DNA from 4 places in the Oceanobacillus iheyensis HTE831 genome. Region 3 is predicted to be linked to each of the others. Evidence: riboswitches for the same ligand, from Rfam matches in the RefSeq annotation. Region 3 holds a riboswitch; each other region holds the start of a gene.

Region 1 (4,206 bases), 300 kb from region 3:
TTTTAAGGAAAATTATCCAGTTCATATAAGAGAAAGAACACGTCCTGCAAGACCCTTTTTGTGTTTGATCATGAGTAAAGCATTAAATAATCTTATGCTTATACAGATTTATCTAAAGCTCTCCAGTTTTTATAGGAGGATTTTAACTTATATACAGTAATAGATTGTAAAGAGGTTCTAGAAATAATAAATTATTTTAAGAATAAAGTTAAACCATCAATTATCAAATATGCTAACTATAAACAAATCCAATAATTCTTCTAGATCTTTTTCTCCGAATACACTATTTCTATAAATTTTAATTATTGCTTCAATAGTCATACGGTTGTATCCATTTTCATAATTGCTGATTGTTTTAACAGATACATCCATGAGTTCAGCTAAGTCTGATATTGTCATTTTATTATGTTCACGCAATTCCCTTAATTTTAATCCCATTTTATAATAAGGGTCATTAATAAATTTATTTTTTTGTCTTTTAACCATAATTCAGGTACCATGGTTCCTTCCAAATAATTCTATTTAACAATATAATCTAAGTATAACAAAATATTAGGAGGAATTAAGTTGAAAAACAATAAATTTAGATTTAATTATAAAAAATATTCAAAATTAAAAAGTCCATATGAAGGTGATAATAGAGAAGTTTATCATTTGTGGGTAGACATTGAACAAATTCCAAGTGGATTTCCGACAGAGGTAAACCCTAGAGATGTAAAAACAAATACTAAAGTATATAGAAGAATAAAGGACGCTTTAACAGAGAGTACTCAATCTTTTTTTGTGAATAATAGAGGAATCTTAATTTCAGCTAAAAGTATTGGTATAGATGCTGTTACAAATGAAATTACACTTGATTTAGGTAGTGTTGATCAAACTGAAAAATATGGCGTTTTAGACGGAGGGCACACTTATCACGCTATAATAAAAAATAAGAAAAAGTTAGATCCAGATGAAAAACAATACGTACATCTAGAGATAATGAATAATGTAATTGAAATAGATGAATTATCGGCAGCTAGAAATACAAGTGTGCAAGTTTCAGACAAAGCTATAGCTGAATTGGCAAACAAGTTTGAATTTGTGAAAGAAAGTATTGAGAACGAACCATTTTCAAAAGATATTGCATACAGAGAAAACGAAGATAAGCGATTAGATACGGTAGATTTAGTAAGGTTGATGTATGCTTTCAATAAGTTTAAATATAAAGATAATAGTAATCAACCAATACAAGCTTATAGTGGTAAAGCGCAAGTTTTAAAAGATTATTTAGCTAATTATGACGGTACAACCAACAATTCTAGAAACGATTATGAACATATTGCTCCTTTATTACCAGAAATAGTGAAATTATACGATAAAATTGAATTAGAGATGGTAGAAGGTTATAAATTATCTAACCCAAAAGGACAGTTTGGAAAAGTTAAAGGTGTTGATAGAAAGGATAAAGGGGCGACTACAAGATATTATCAGAATCCTACACTTTATCATATAACACAGGGGTTTATATTCCCTATACTAGCGGCTTTTAGAGCTTTAATAGAAATAAAAGATAGTAATGTGCTAGAGTGGAGTGTTGATCCTTTGAGTGTATGGGAAAAAAGTAAATCTAAATTAGTTAATAATACAGTTGAGATGTCCAGACAATTAGGTAATAATCCTCAAAGTACAGGGAAAAGTAGTGCTCTTTGGTTACAAAATTATGATGCAATAAATTCTACAAAACTTCAAATACAAATTGAGATGTTACAAAGTAAGTGATTTCAATTAGGTAATAAAAAAAGGAGTTAATTTACCTCCTTTTTTTCTTTAATATATTCCCTTTTTAGATATATACATATATATGTAATTGGATGCTTATTCTGTCTTAAATGAGTTTTCAACTAGTATCCAAATCCCTTATTGACAATTAGTAAAAACCGTAATAGTATGATAATTAAAATTTAATACGCTAATATCTCTTATTGAGAGTGGCTGAGGGACTGGCCCTGTGACGCCCGGCAACCGTTCATCGTAATTCCAGTGATGAATAGGTGCTAAATCCTGCAAAATACGGACAGTATTTTGAGAAATAAGAGAGGTGATGAATGACTTACGTAGTGTAATGTTATGCCTCTCGATTTCACATCGGGAGGCATTTTTTAGTTTCCCGGAAAAATTCACAACATGAGAAAAGAGGAAGGATTTATGTCCACATCGATTGTAAAAGGAGCTCCGGGTCATTATCGGATTGGCGCGGATGTCTTGGAGGAAATTCCTGTACTGCTTGAAGAACTGTCAGTTAATCGTATACAAGTTATCGCAGGGAAGAGATCATGGCAGGCGGCAAAGCCGTATTTGCCTTTTGTATTAGTGAAGCAAGTAGAAGCGAATATCATCTTTATTGACGGTCATACCACGCTAGAAAAAGCGGATAAAATAGCGGATCAGCTTCACCAACATGCGATTGATGCCGTAATTGGTATAGGTGGCGGGACTGCACTGGATATAACGAAAGCCGCAGCTGCTAAAGCAGAGGTTAAATCGGTTTTAATTCCGACAATTGCTGCGACCTGTGCTGCATGGACACCGCTTAGTGTCTTTTACGACAGTAATGGAGCATTTACACACTATACGTATTTTCCATTAGCGACGACACTTGTATTAGTAGAGCCGGCGATTATTGCGCATGCTCCTATCGAATACTTACGAGCGGGGATTGGTGATACGCTGGCAAAATTTTATGAAGCCGACGCATTAATCGAGAGTTTTTACCCGAATGAAGAAGTGCCTGTTCCCGTGAAAGTTTCCCAATTCTCCGCTAGTATTTGTCGAGATGTATTGCTGGAAGACGGAAAAGCAGCACTCGATGCCGTCCGGGATAAACAAGTGACACCGGCATTAATCCGTGTTATCGAGGCGATTATTATAACAGGCGGAATGGTAGGCGGATTTGGCGATAAGGCAGGGCGAATTGCCGGGGCACATTCACTACATAATGGATTAACGGAAGCCAGCGAGGCTCAACACTTCTTGCACGGGGAGCTTGTGGCATACGGCATCCTTGGTCAATTGGCATTCGAACAAAAAGAAGAAGAGCTTTTGCGATTACTCGATTTTTATGATCAATGGCAGTTGCCATCTAGTTTACAGGAGATCGGTATTGATATAACTAATACTGATCTCGTCGAAAGGATTATTCAGAAAGCAATTCTGCCGCAAGAGTCGATACATTTTATGAACCGGGAAGTGACGGCGGAATCTTTAGCAAGTGCGTTACAGCAAGTAGAGAAAAATAATCAAATCTATTACAAGGAAAAAAGAGGAGAGAAAACATCATGAAAAAAGGATTATTAACAGCGATCGTATTTTTAGCAGTAGCACTTTTGGCTGCATGTGGCAGTGAAGAATCTAGCGGGGCAAGTGAAGGGTTGTACGATGATGAAAAATTAGTCATCGGTGTAACGGCAGGACCACATGAAGAGATTCTTGAGAAAGTAACAGAACTAGCAGAAGAGGAAGGCATTAATATCGAGACGGAGGTGTTCACGGATTATGTGATGCCAAATGTTGCATTAGATGAAGGGGAACTCGATTTAAATATATTCCAAACAGAACCGTATTTTAATGCTATTAGAGAAGATAGAAACCTAGACTTAGTGAAATCATTTGATACGGTGACTTTCCCGATGGGGATTTATTCATTAGATGTCGGTGATGTGTCTGAATTGCCAGAGGGAGCAACAATCGGACTGCCTAGTGATCCAACCAATAGCGGTCGTGCACTTTTATTATTTGAACAAGCTGGTTTAATCGAGTTGGATCCGGAGACGGGGATTAATTCCACTGTTCGTGATATTGAAAAGAATAACGGCAATTATGAATTTGTGGAACTCGATTCTGCGCAGATTGCACGTCAGTTAGAGGAATTGGATGCGGCAGCGATTAATACGAATTTCGCCATCGAAGCTGGATTTACTCCAACGGAAGACGCTATTTTCATCGAGCCAAAAGATTCACCTTATATTAACCATGCGGCTGTCAGAGCGGAAAATGAAGACGATGAAATCATCCAAAAACTAGCAGATATTTATCGCAGTGAAGAAGTCAAAACATTTATCGAAGAAGAATTTGGCGGATCGCTCGTTCCTTCGTGGTAAGGATTTTGGCAAAGTGCGTAACGGAAGGAGCATAAACAAATGATTGAATTAACCAACATCACAAAGA
Region 2 (4,206 bases), 800 kb from region 3:
AGAGATAAACGAATCTCCGAAAGGAAAGAGGAAGATGAGTTATCGAAGGAAGGGGAGGGAAGTTGCGAAGTCGCTGGTGAGCAATGCTGGCCAAGTCAAAAGCATTTCTCACCGTTAAGCGACGCTGAACTGGACTGAGCCTTCAGAGATAAACGAATCTCCGAAAGGAAAGAGGAAGATGAGTTATCGAAGGAAGGGGAGGGAAGTTGCGAAGTCGGTGGTGAGCAATGCTAGCCAAGTCAAAAGCATTTCTCACCGCTAAGCGACGCCGAACTGGACCGAGCCTTCAGAGATAAACGAATAAAAAACCAGCCTCGTATTGAGACTGGTTGTTCGCAAATATCGAACGAGTACTTCACTCATTTATATTAATCCTTAATGGGATGAGTAAACATGTTTAAATTATCCTTTATATAAAGGACCAGCTTGCTTAATCGTTTCACTAGCTAGAGTGAATTTCTTAAAGTTTTCGTGGAATTTTAATGCAAGTGTTTGTGCTTCTTTCATATATGCTTCTTTATTACCCCATGTCTGTTTAGGTACTAATAATTCATCAGGGACTCCAGGAACATGAGCAGGAATCTGTAAACCGAAAATTTCATCAGTGATTGTTTCTATAGAATTTAATTCTCCTTCTAATGCAGAGTGAACCATTGCTCTGGTGAAGGAAAGTTTAATACGGTCACCCACTCCATATGATCCGCCAGTCCATCCGGTATTAATCAAAAATACATTTGTATCAAACATATCAATTTTCTTTCCAAGCATTTCTGCATATTTAGATGGAGCTAATGGTAAGAATGGAGAACCAAAACAAGCAGAGAAAGTAGCTAGTGGTTCTGTTACTCCTCGTTCTGTTCCTGCTAATTTACTTGTATATCCGCTTAGAAAATGATACATCGCTTGTTCTTTTGTCAGTTTGCTAATCGGAGGCAATGTGCCTGATGCGTCAGCAGTTAAGAAAATAATTGTATTTGGATGCCCTGCAACACTAGGATTAATAATATTGTCTATATTCTCTAAAGGATAAGCAGCACGTGTGTTTTCTGTTAATGAAGTATCATCATAATCGGGTTCTCTGCTATTGTCATTTAAAATCACATTCTCTAACACAGTACCGTAACGGATTGCGTTATAAATTTGTGGTTCCTTTTCTTCTGAGAGATTGATACATTTCGCATAACAACCGCCTTCAATATTGAATACACCATTTGGACTCCAACCATGTTCGTCATCACCGATTAATTTTCGGTAGGGGTCTGCGGATAATGTCGTTTTCCCGGTACCTGATAACCCGAAAAATAATGCAACGTCACCTTCCTGGCCTACATTAGCGGAGCAATGCATAGAAAGCACATCTTGCTGTGGTAATAAATAATTCATCACAGAAAAAATGGACTTTTTAATTTCTCCGGCATATTCAGTACCACCGATAAGTACAATTCTTTTCTTAAAAGAAATTAATATAAATGTTTCTGAATTTGTTCCATCAATAGCTGGATCAGCCTTAAATCCTGGAGCTGAAATAACTGTAAATTCTGCTTGGTGATTGTTTAATTCCTCTTCCGTTGGAGTAATGAATAGTTGTCTAGAAAATAAATTATGCCAAGCATATTCATTAATCACTTGAATAGGGAGTCGGTAAGTATGATCAGACCCCGCAAATCCTTGAAATTTAAATATTTCTTGTTTTTCATTTAAATAAGAAATCACTTTAGATAATAATTGGTTGAATACTTCCTCCTGGATGGGTTTATTAACTTTACCCCAGTTAACATGTTGATCCGAAACTTCATCTTTAACGGTAAATTTATCTTCCGGAGATCGACCAGTATAAGTTCCTGTAGTGGCGCGTACTGCTCCGGTAGATGTAAGAATTCCTTCTTGTCTATACAGAATTTTTTCAACGAGCTGTGCTACCGATAGATTGTGGTGAATATGATTTGTTTGTAATTCTTTCATATAAGACTTATCAACAGTTTTCATGGTATAATCTCCTTACTATTAATTAGAGTAGTTTTAATCTCTTAACGATCCATATTTATTAAATCTGATTATTAGTATAACACATTAAAATAAATAGTCCATACTATATTAAAATTTATTTTATGCAATATATTTTTTGATGTGACAAGGCTTAAATTAGTTGACAGACAACTCACCTTTCGTTAATCTTAACCATGAACGGATACTCTTATTCAGAGTTGGTGGAGGGACAGACCCGATGAAGCCCAGCAACCATCACTACTGGTGAAAAGGTGCTAATCTGATGCAAGGATAATAGTTCCTTGAACAATAAGAGCGAAAGGCCATAATTCTTCCTTTCCTCATGTTATGAAGGAAAGGTTTTTTTGTTTTTATCTATAATTTTAGGTACCGCGTTTTTTAGTACGAGGTTCTTTTATTGGCACTTTGAATAGGATAGAAGTTATAAAGAGATCCGTACCAACATATATCAAAGGAGAGTTTAGCCTTATGGCTGCAAATCGACGTTTATTTACTTCAGAGTCAGTAACTGAGGGGCATCCAGATAAAATGTCTGACCAAATATCAGATGCTATTTTAGATGAAATTTTAAAGAAAGATCCAAACGCAAGGGTTGCATGTGAGACAACAGTAACTACAGGACTAGTTCTTGTATCAGGAGAAATTTCTACTTCTACTTATGTAGATATACCAGCCCTTGTTCGTGAAACAGTAAAAGAAATAGGGTATACACGTGCTAAATATGGTTTTGATTTTGAAACTTGCGCGGTATTAACTGCGATAGATGAACAGTCTGCAGATATTGCAGGAGGAGTAAATCAAGCACTTGAGGCACGACAAGGAAAAATGAGTGAGGAAGAAATTGATGCTATTGGAGCTGGCGACCAAGGGCTAATGTTTGGTTACGCATGTGATGAGACTGAAGAATTAATGCCTTTACCAATCTCATTAGCACATCAATTGTCCAAAAGGTTAGCGGATGTAAGAAAAGAAGGTATAGTAGATTATCTTCGTCCAGATGGAAAGACACAAGTAACTGTTGAGTATGATGAGAATGACAAGCCCGAACGTATAGATACAATCGTTATCTCTACACAACATCATTCAGAAATACAAAATGAGCAAATTGAAAGAGATATGATTGAAAAAGTCATTCAAGCGGTTGTTCCAAGCGAATTGTTAGATGATAAAACAAAATATTTTATAAATCCAACTGGTCGTTTTGTAATTGGAGGACCTCAAGGTGATGTAGGGCTGACAGGAAGAAAGATTATTGTAGACACGTACGGTGGTTATGCTAGACATGGCGGAGGTGCATTTAGTGGCAAAGACGCTACAAAAGTAGACCGTTCTGCAGCATATGCAGCTCGTTATGTTGCTAAGAATATAGTTGCCGCAGGACTTGCAAAATCTTGTGAGGTTCAATTAGCCTATGCCATTGGTGTCGCTCAACCTGTCTCCATTGCAGTTAATACATTTGGAACTGGAAAAGTAAGTGAAGACAGATTGGTAGAAGCAGTTAGAGAATTATTTGATCTCCGTCCAGCTGGTATTATCCGCATGTTAGATTTAAGAAAACCTATATACAAAAATACCGCAGCTTATGGTCACTTTGGTCGAAAAGATATCTTATTCCCATGGGAAAAAACAGACAAAACAGAAGAGCTTATTGCTCTAACTAAATAATTAAATGTTTAAAAAAACTATCATCTATCTTTAAGGTGGTAGTTTTTTTAGTTTATTAATCGAGTGGACCAACAGTTTGATTCCATTCGAAATTATTATTATGGCACTCATTTATCATAATAATTAATTTTTCAACTAGACATCAATTCTTAACAGAAATTTATAAAATTGACTTAATATACAGGAAAACTTTCATGAATTTTATCTGAAAGATATAAAATTATGTTGAATTCTTCTATTGAGTTTACTGATTTATGAAAAATCAAAGCTGCTTATTATGGTATTATGACAAAAAATATATTATACATTGCAAAGCAGGTGGTAGTATCATTGAACTAGTAGAAGAAGCACAAAAAGGGAATCAAGAATCATTTATGGCATTATTTCACAGTTATGAGAAAAATCTATACCGCATTGCGAATACATATGTAAAGAATTCTAATGATACATATGATGTAATTCAAGAAACAGCTTATCGAACATATGAAAAATTACCTGAGTTAAGAAATCCGCAATATTTTAAGACGTGGATCA
Region 3 (4,206 bases):
TGATTTAACACTTTTTGCGCTTCTTTCTTTCCACCATTGATTTCAAAAGCAAGTACGCCTCCTGCGAGTTTCATTTGCTTATTGGTGATAGCAACATTAGAAAAATCAGGGTCTCCAGGATAATAGACATTTTTAACCGCTTTGTGTAACTTTAGTTGTTGAACTATTTTTTCTGCGTTACTACTATGTCTATCCATTCGCAATGGTAATGTTTTTAATCCTCGAATCAATAACCAAGCATCAAAAGGAGACAAAACTCCGCCAATATCTTTTTGCGTAGTTAAAGCAATGGTATCCATGATATCTTTTTTTCCAACCGCAAGTCCTGCAATCACATCACCATGTCCACTAATATACTTCGTTGCACTATGAATAACAAAATCACATCCTATCTCTAAAGGACGTTGCAAGTAAGGTGAGGAAAAAGTATTATCTACCACTACTAAAAGTTGATGCTTCTTAGCTACTTTCACAACTAATTCTAAATCAATTACTTGCATGGTAGGATTAATCGGTGTTTCCACATAGATTAATACTGTTTCTTTCGTTATCTGATTTTCCAATTCCTGTTCGGATGACATATTGGAATAATCCGTTTTAATATTATATTTTTCTTTCATCATTGATAACAATCCATAAGTACAACCATATAATCCTGAAGAGCAAATAATATGATCATTAGCTTTTGTTAATGCAAATAAAATAGCAGATACCGCCGCCATTCCAGATGAAAAAGCTAACCCTCGCTCTCCGCCTTCTAATGCTGCAATTTTCTCTTCTAAAATGCGCACAGTTGGATTACCTAAACGAGAATAGATATATCCTTCTTCCTCTGCGGCAAATCGTGCTTCCCCTTGTTCTGCCGAGTCAAAGGTGTATGTTGACGTTTGAAATATTGGAGGAGTCAAGCTCCCAAGCATCTGTGTTGAGTCGTATCCTTCATGAATAACTGAAGTCTCCATATGTTTATATTTCATTAAAATCCCCCTCTTATATAGAATAGGTTGTTTCTTTCTAGCCTAACTGATCGATCGTAACACCTAACCCCTGATATTTATGTTCTTTTAATGTATTACTACTTATATGAATAAATTTCATAATTAATATAATTGGTGTAAAATCCGTATATTGCGTTATTTGATTTTCATTGCAGACGGCGCTTTCCGCAGGCACCGGTTTTTAGCTAACTGAAAAGAAGAACACTTTTCAAGTGGATCTTCAGCTCGCGCGGTACCTGCAGGAGTCGCCGTCTTTCATTACAATCAAAGCCAAATTATTGCTTTAATCCGAACATTAAATATAAAAATATCTAAAACATTCGCTTTTTATACTGAATTTAGCAGATATGAAATTGACTCATATAGTTAAATATTTCCTAGGACAATTACTCATTTAGATAAACATATCAATTCAATAATAAAGTATTTACAACATTTATGAAAGCGTTTTCTTTAATATAAATTCAAATAATTGATTCCTTTCAAAAATCCGACTATTATTATATGAAACTAGAATGCATTTATAGAAAGAAGGAAAATTATGGGGAATAAATCAATCCAACAAGGTATGATTCTTACATTTAGTGCTTATTTACTTTGGGGCTTCTTGCCAATTTATTGGAAACAAATTAACACGATCGAAGCAGGTACGATACTTGCACATCGCATTATTTGGAGTTTTGTATTCATGATTTTGCTTGTTATGCTGTCAGGTAAATGGCGGAATTTTGTACATACAATAAGGCATATAAAACAAGATCGCAAAAAAATTATTGCCATAACTTCAGCATCGATTGTTATTACACTCAATTGGTTTTTATTTATATTTGCCGTAAACGGCGGGCACGTACTGCAAGCTAGTTTGGGTTACTATATAAATCCCATTTTAAGTATATTATTAGGATTAATCATTTTAAAGGAACCATCAACCAAGGCACAGATATTTTCATTCATTCTTGCTGGAGTAGCAGTTATTTATCTCACAATCGGGTATGGAATATTCCCATGGATATCTATATTATTAGCCACTACTTTCGCTATTTATGGTTTCCTAAAGAAAACCCTGGATCTCAGTGCAATGTTTGGGCTCACATTAGAAACACTCGTCATGACACCACTTGCAATAATATACATATTTATAGCTCCTCAAGCTCAAGGGTTCTCATTAAATCCTTTAATGACTATGGAAAACCTGTTCTTAATAGGTGGTGGAATTGTGACTGCTATTCCTCTACTTCTTTTTGCTGCAGGCGCAAGAAGAATACCACTAGCTTCCGTTGGGTTCCTGCAGTATGTTGCACCAACTGTGATGTTCTTGCTCGGCGTATTTTTATATGAGGAATCATTCACGACCCACCATATGATTACATTCTTATTTATATGGTTAGCACTAGCAATCTATATCTATAGCATATATAAACAATCACGACGAAAAAAAGCATTCAATACATGAATTTTTAAATAATTTTAAATTTACTGTTGACAATCAACAAGTAAACAAGATATACTTTTAACAATTTAATAAGCAAATCTCTTATCAAGAGTGGTGGAGGGAATAGGCCCTGCGAAGCCCGGCAACCTGTAGCAATTGCTATTGAAAGGTGCTAAATCCTACAGACTTCATCGTCTGGAAGATAAGAGGAGGTTCGGTTTTAAACAGACAAAGTCCTCTTCTTATGAAGGGGGCTTTTTTTAATCCTTCTCTTATTACTTTAAAAATAATAAATTCAAGGAGGAAACACGATGTCTAAATTTCAATCTTTGCAAGCAGAAACAATCTTACTTCATGGAGGACAGGAACCAGACCCATCAACTGGTTCACGTGCAGTTCCAATTTATCAAACTACGTCCTATGTGTTCCGAGATACCGAACATGCACAAAATTTATTTGGTTTAGCAGAACCGGGAAATATTTATTCACGAATTATGAATCCAACTGTAGATGCTTTTGAACAGCGAATCACTCAGCTTGAAGATGGTATTGGTGCAGTTGCTACCTCTTCTGGTATGGCGGCAATTACGTTAGCGATTCTTAATATTGCTGGTTCTGGAGATGAAATTGTTGCTGACAGCAACTTATACGGTGGTACGTTCAATCTATTTGCTAACACCCTCCCTCGTTACGGAATTAATGTGAAGTTTGTGGATGGAACAGATCCTCAAGCGATTGATGATGCTATTACGGATAAGACGAAAGCAGTTTTCGGTGAAATTATTACGAATCCTAGCCTCTATGTATTTGATATCGAAAAAGTTTCTGAAGTAGCACATAAGCATGGTGTACCGTTAATTATTGATAATACCTTTGCTACACCTTATGTAACAAAGCCATTAACTTGGGGTGCAGATATTGTTGTTCACTCTGCAACAAAATGGATTGGAGGACATGGAACAACCATTGGTGGTGTCGTGGTTGATAGTGGTCGATTTGATTGGAATAACGATCGTTTCCAAGACTTTGCAGAACCTGATGAAAGTTATAATGGATTAAAATACGTTGACCTTGGGGCAGCAGCATACATTACAAAACTTAGAGTGCAATTATTACGTGATATTGGAGCTTCACTAAGCCCACAAAATGCTTTTCTGCTATTGCAAGGATTGGAGACATTACACTTACGCATTAAACAACATACCGATAATGCATTGCAATTAGCGAAATATTTACAAGCACATCCTGCTGTCGAATGGGTGAACTATCCAGGATTAGAAGAGCATCCATCTCATGAACTGGCAGGTAAATATTTGAAACAAAGCTTCGGATCTATTATCACTTTTGGAATATCTGGTGGTCGAGAAGCGGGACGAACATTAATAGATAATGTTTCATTGTGGTCACATGTTGCAAATGTAGGAGATGCAAAATCCCTTATTATTCATCCGGCATCTACCACGCATCAACAATTAAACGAAGATGACTTAGCATTAAGTGGCGTAACTGAAGAATTAGTACGATTATCCGTAGGTCTGGAGTCCATCGATGATATTATCGCTGATCTTGACCAAGCAATTGAGAAAGCTACTGGTAAATCACATACAAATAAACCGACCCAAGAAGAAATTGCAGTACAATGGTTACTTCACTCTCCATTCGATCGAAGCAATGGAGTGAGAAAAAAAGTAATAGCTACACTTCAAATAGACCAAGATCAACTAGCACCACTTGAAACGCTAGGGTATGAAGTAGTACCAGTGACATCGTTACGTG
Region 4 (4,206 bases), 1.2 Mb from region 3:
GGAGGTATAAAGGTGGAGGATCCGATCGTTATTGTTAGTGCAATTAGAACGCCAATTGGAGCATATGGCCAATCATTGAAAAACATATCATCTGGTTTCCTAGCAAGCCATGTAGTGAAAGAATCATTGAGAAGAGTCAATCTTCCTGCTGATCATATAGATGAGGTTATTTTAGGAGAAGTAAGACAATCAACAGAATCATCGAATATTGCTAGAGTCGCAGCACTAAGAGCTGGTATTCCTGAACAAGTTACTGCTTTCACGGTAAATAGATTATGTGCTTCTGGAATTCAAGCAGTGACATCCGGAGTGCAACAAATTCTAAGCAATCAAGCTGATATTGTAGTAGCGGGGGGAGCAGAGAGTATGAGCCGATCTCCAATATATTTACGAAATACTAGATTTGGAGGGGATCGAACAACTATCGTAGATTCTAATTTAGAAGCAGGACAACAACCTCCAGAAATCTATGGTAAGAGCCTATCAATGGGAATTACCGCTGAGAATGTTGCTAGGAAATATAAAATATCAAGAGAAGATCAAGATGCATTTGCATTAGAAAGCCAGCACAGAGCAAAAAAAGCCATCGAAACAGGACGATTTAAAAAAGAGATAGCCCCTATCGAAGTTAAGGAAAAGAAACAAACATCTGTATTTGCAGTAGATGAATATCCTCGACTTGATACATCTTTAGAGAAACTAGCAAGTCTAAAACCGGTATTTGAAGCAGACGGTACGGTGACGGCAGGTAATGCTTGTGGCAGAAATGATGGGGCGTCAGCTCTGGTAATCATGAAAGAGTCACGGGCCAAACATCTTGGGTTGAAACCACTCGCAAGAATTATAGACTGGAGTACAGCAGGTGTGTCTCCTGAAATGATGGGGATTGGACCAGTACCCGCAGTCAATCAATTACTTAAACGAACGAATAAAACATTGCAAGACATAGATTTAATAGAATTAAATGAAGCATTTGCCTCTCAAAGTATCGCTGTCATCCGCCAACTAGGTTTGGATTATGAAAAAGTAAATGTTAATGGTGGTGCAATTGCATTAGGTCATCCGGTCGGTGCTACAGGAACACGGATAATTACGACATTAATCTATGAGTTAATTCGAAGAAAACAACAATATGGCATAGCTACCTTGTGCGCTGGTGGCGGTCAAGGAATGGCAATATTAATTGAACAATGCTAAGCTATTTTGCATTATCAGGATATGTTGATTGTATATGATTGAGAGATTTCTTAATTAAATGACGTAAAGTATCCAGATTAATATCACTGAGTTTATTAATGTAGACGCATGATTTTCCTGTAGTGTACTTCCCTAAATCTGTCAATAATTCATTATCTTGAGAAACTTCTGTTGAGAGATAGAGACTGATTTTTGATTTTCTAGGAGAATATCCTACCATTAAAGATTCACCCGAGTGGCCAGAAGCGTATTTATATTTGTATTTTCCAAAACCAATAATACTTGTTCCCCACATCTTTGCTGGATACTCAGTAGATTCGGTAAATATATCTAATAATTGATAAGCATCTTCTTTCTTTTGAACATGATCGATACTTTCGATGAATTGAATAACACTGTTTTCTGTTTCTTTTGTTTTTAGTTCATACATTTTCATCGCTCCTCCTACTATGATTGATAATAGTATAACAAACGAATCGTATAATTAATAAACTATCTTTATAAAAATGTTGCGCTGCTTGATTTTTTCGTTCAGTCGAATCGCTTTTTTGCTGCCATTCACCGATCCAACTAACTAGTAAAAGAAAAGTCCTTTTCTAGAAGCGCTCTAATGCCCAAAAATCTAGAAAAATACTAGGGAATTGGTGAATAGAAGCGCTCTAATAACCAAGTATCTTATAAAAAGTGTGTGCTGGTTCTTTGCAATAATAGCTCTTGGTTTTCTTTCAATTTGCTATATTTTACGATTGGTTATGTTGAGCTTGATTTACAACCTTTCACTACGAACAAAAATCAGCTTTTCTAAATTATAATAAATTTCACTATTGATTATTTTAATGTTATCAGTTAGAATATTATAAAGTTAATTTTTTAAAAATTTAATATAGTTAGACTTATCAAGAGAGATGGAGGGATTGGCCCGATGAAGTCTCAGCAACCAGCCTAGATAAGGTATGGTGCTAATTCCAATAGGCTTACAAGCCTTAAAGATAAGAAGAGCTATGTATTTTAACCCTTCTTCTTACTTTTAGAAGAGGGGTTTTTTGATTTTTAGAATAGGAGGAGATTATTATGAAGCGGAGTTTACAAAGACGTTTGCAAGAAGGCACGGTAATAGCAGGAGAAGGGTATTTATTTGAATTAGAGAGGAGGGGGTACTTACAGGCAGGTTCGTTTGTACCAGAAGTAGCCCTTGAAAATCCGGATGCGTTAAAACAGACGTATCGTGATTTTATGAACGCTGGTTCGGATGTTGTATTAGCATTTACATATAATGCACATCGAGAGAAAATGCGTATTATTGGTAAGGAACAATTACTAGAACCGTTGAACAGAAGTGCTATTCGTTTAGCGAAAGAAGTAGCCAAAGAACATCCACAGGAAGAAGCATTAGTTGCAGGAAATATTTCTAATACAAATATCTTTGACCCTAATGATGAATCAAGCAAACATAAAGTGAGAGAGATGTTTGCCGAAATGGCACAGTGGAGTAAAGAAGAAGACGTTGATTTTATAAATGGGGAAACGTTCTATTATCATGAAGAGGCAGAGATTGCTTTGGAAGAAATATTGAAAAAAGACTTGCCAGCTGTCATCACACTAGGATTAATGGGAGAGAACATCTTAAGAGATTGCTATACAGTAGAAGAATCGTGTAAGATATTATCGGAAAAAGGAGCCCTTGTTGTTGGCATGAATTGTTTCCGAGGTCCAGATACAATGCAGCCTTATATCGCAAAAATTAGACAGCATGTAGACGGTTATGTAGGTGCATTACCTATTCCATATCGTACATCAAATGAGCATCCGACTTTTTTCAATTTACCTGATGGTGGGTGTAGCTGTCATCTCCCTACTGAGACCACTTTTCCAACTGCATTAGATCCACTGTACCATAACCGTTATGAACTGGCAGCATGGGCTAAAGAAGCAAAAGAAATCGGTGTTAATTATATCGGATTATGCTGTGGGGCTTCTCCAGCTATGCTAAGAGCTGTTGCAGAGTCTGTTGGGAAAGAGACCGTTAATTCTCCTTATTCTCCTGACATGGAGAAACATTTCTTGTTTGGTAAGGATAAAAGTTTAAAAGAGCATAACGTAGGTTATCGATTCAAGGCATAATATCGTCATTTCTCTGGAGGATTTATTAGCGTATTGGAAAAATCAAAGAGGTTGATGGGTGTGGCAATTATGAGGGAGACAGATAAATCCTCTAACTTGAACGTGAAAAGAAGAGAAACATAAGAATTTAAGGCGTGTAATCATTATATGATGAACTGGAATAATGGAAAATTCATACGCGATCTTCTACGGGTGGTTGTCAGTCTCCTCATCCCTTTTTCCTCCCGTAGAGTTTTACGTATATCTTCCATTTTCCTTTCATTTTTTTGAAATAAATCTTGCTGCTCCGTATAAAAAGTTAAACCTCACTGTTGTGTCCTAAATCTTAGTGATTTTCTACTTCATATGTTCCTGCCTCTATTTCGGATTGCAATGAATATAGATAATTTTTTAACTCTAAATCCTGGATACTTTCAATATCATTCCATTTAAAATTTAATGGCTCTTCATCGATTAACATGGCAAGCCAGGTATCCCCATTACTTCGGTAAGTAGCAATTAATTTGTACTTTGAAGTGTAGGGAGGAATCTTAAATGACATTACTCATCATTCCTCGCTAATTTAGTTGTTTATATATTCTTATATCGGTATATATTGAAGGATATCAACTAGCTTGAATAAATAATTAGGTAATTACACCTAACTATTTATTCAGGAATGATTATATTTTAATGGGAATGATGTGTTTTACTGTCTACATAGGACCCCATTCAATGAGAACTCCTATTATTAAAGCTATAATTGCAATTACTAGCCATATAAGAAATAGAGGGAATACCCATTTTAGCCATTTTGTATAAGGTACTTTAGCTACAGCAAGACTAGCCATAAGAATTCCTGACGTAGGAAAGATTAAATTAGTGAGTCCATCCCCAAATTGATAAGAT

The links. Region 3 has a riboswitch for S-adenosylmethionine ahead of OB_RS15545 (O-acetylhomoserine aminocarboxypropyltransferase/cysteine synthase family protein). Riboswitches for the same ligand answer to the same signal wherever they lie in the genome.
Region 1: linked by a shared signal. The riboswitch ahead of OB_RS16955 (iron-containing alcohol dehydrogenase family protein) and the one ahead of OB_RS15545 (O-acetylhomoserine aminocarboxypropyltransferase/cysteine synthase family protein) in region 3 are both predicted to bind S-adenosylmethionine.
Region 2: linked by a shared signal. The riboswitch ahead of metK (methionine adenosyltransferase) and the one ahead of OB_RS15545 (O-acetylhomoserine aminocarboxypropyltransferase/cysteine synthase family protein) in region 3 are both predicted to bind S-adenosylmethionine.
Region 4: linked by a shared signal. The riboswitch ahead of OB_RS03765 (homocysteine S-methyltransferase family protein) and the one ahead of OB_RS15545 (O-acetylhomoserine aminocarboxypropyltransferase/cysteine synthase family protein) in region 3 are both predicted to bind S-adenosylmethionine.

What each region holds. Positions count from the first base shown of each region.
Region 1 covers NC_004193.1:3,464,273-3,468,478, reverse strand. Annotated here, with positions in the region: gene OB_RS16965 (helix-turn-helix domain-containing protein) at 217-486, opposite strand; gene OB_RS16960 (AIPR family protein) at 568-1,761, shown strand; SAM riboswitch class I at 1,959-2,078, shown strand; gene OB_RS16955 (iron-containing alcohol dehydrogenase family protein) at 2,167-3,321, shown strand; gene OB_RS16950 (MetQ/NlpA family ABC transporter substrate-binding protein) at 3,318-4,139, shown strand; gene OB_RS16945 (methionine ABC transporter ATP-binding protein) at 4,179-4,206, shown strand, end outside.
Region 2 covers NC_004193.1:2,363,499-2,367,704, reverse strand. Annotated here, with positions in the region: gene pckA (phosphoenolpyruvate carboxykinase (ATP)) at 403-1,986, opposite strand; SAM riboswitch class I at 2,192-2,302, shown strand; gene metK (methionine adenosyltransferase) at 2,476-3,672, shown strand; gene OB_RS11900 (sigma-70 family RNA polymerase sigma factor) at 3,927-4,206, shown strand, end outside.
Region 3 covers NC_004193.1:3,159,544-3,163,749, forward strand. Annotated here, with positions in the region: gene megL (methionine gamma-lyase) at 1-977, opposite strand, end outside; gene OB_RS18435 (hypothetical protein) at 1,015-1,173, opposite strand; gene rarD (EamA family transporter RarD) at 1,540-2,451, shown strand; SAM riboswitch class I at 2,530-2,639, shown strand; gene OB_RS15545 (O-acetylhomoserine aminocarboxypropyltransferase/cysteine synthase family protein) at 2,742-4,206, shown strand, end outside.
Region 4 covers NC_004193.1:724,939-729,144, forward strand. Annotated here, with positions in the region: gene OB_RS03755 (thiolase family protein) at 13-1,197, shown strand; gene OB_RS03760 (DUF1801 domain-containing protein) at 1,199-1,627, opposite strand; SAM riboswitch class I at 2,088-2,193, shown strand; gene OB_RS03765 (homocysteine S-methyltransferase family protein) at 2,269-3,318, shown strand; gene OB_RS03770 (hypothetical protein) at 3,644-3,859, opposite strand; gene OB_RS03775 (YfcC family protein) at 4,014-4,206, opposite strand, start outside.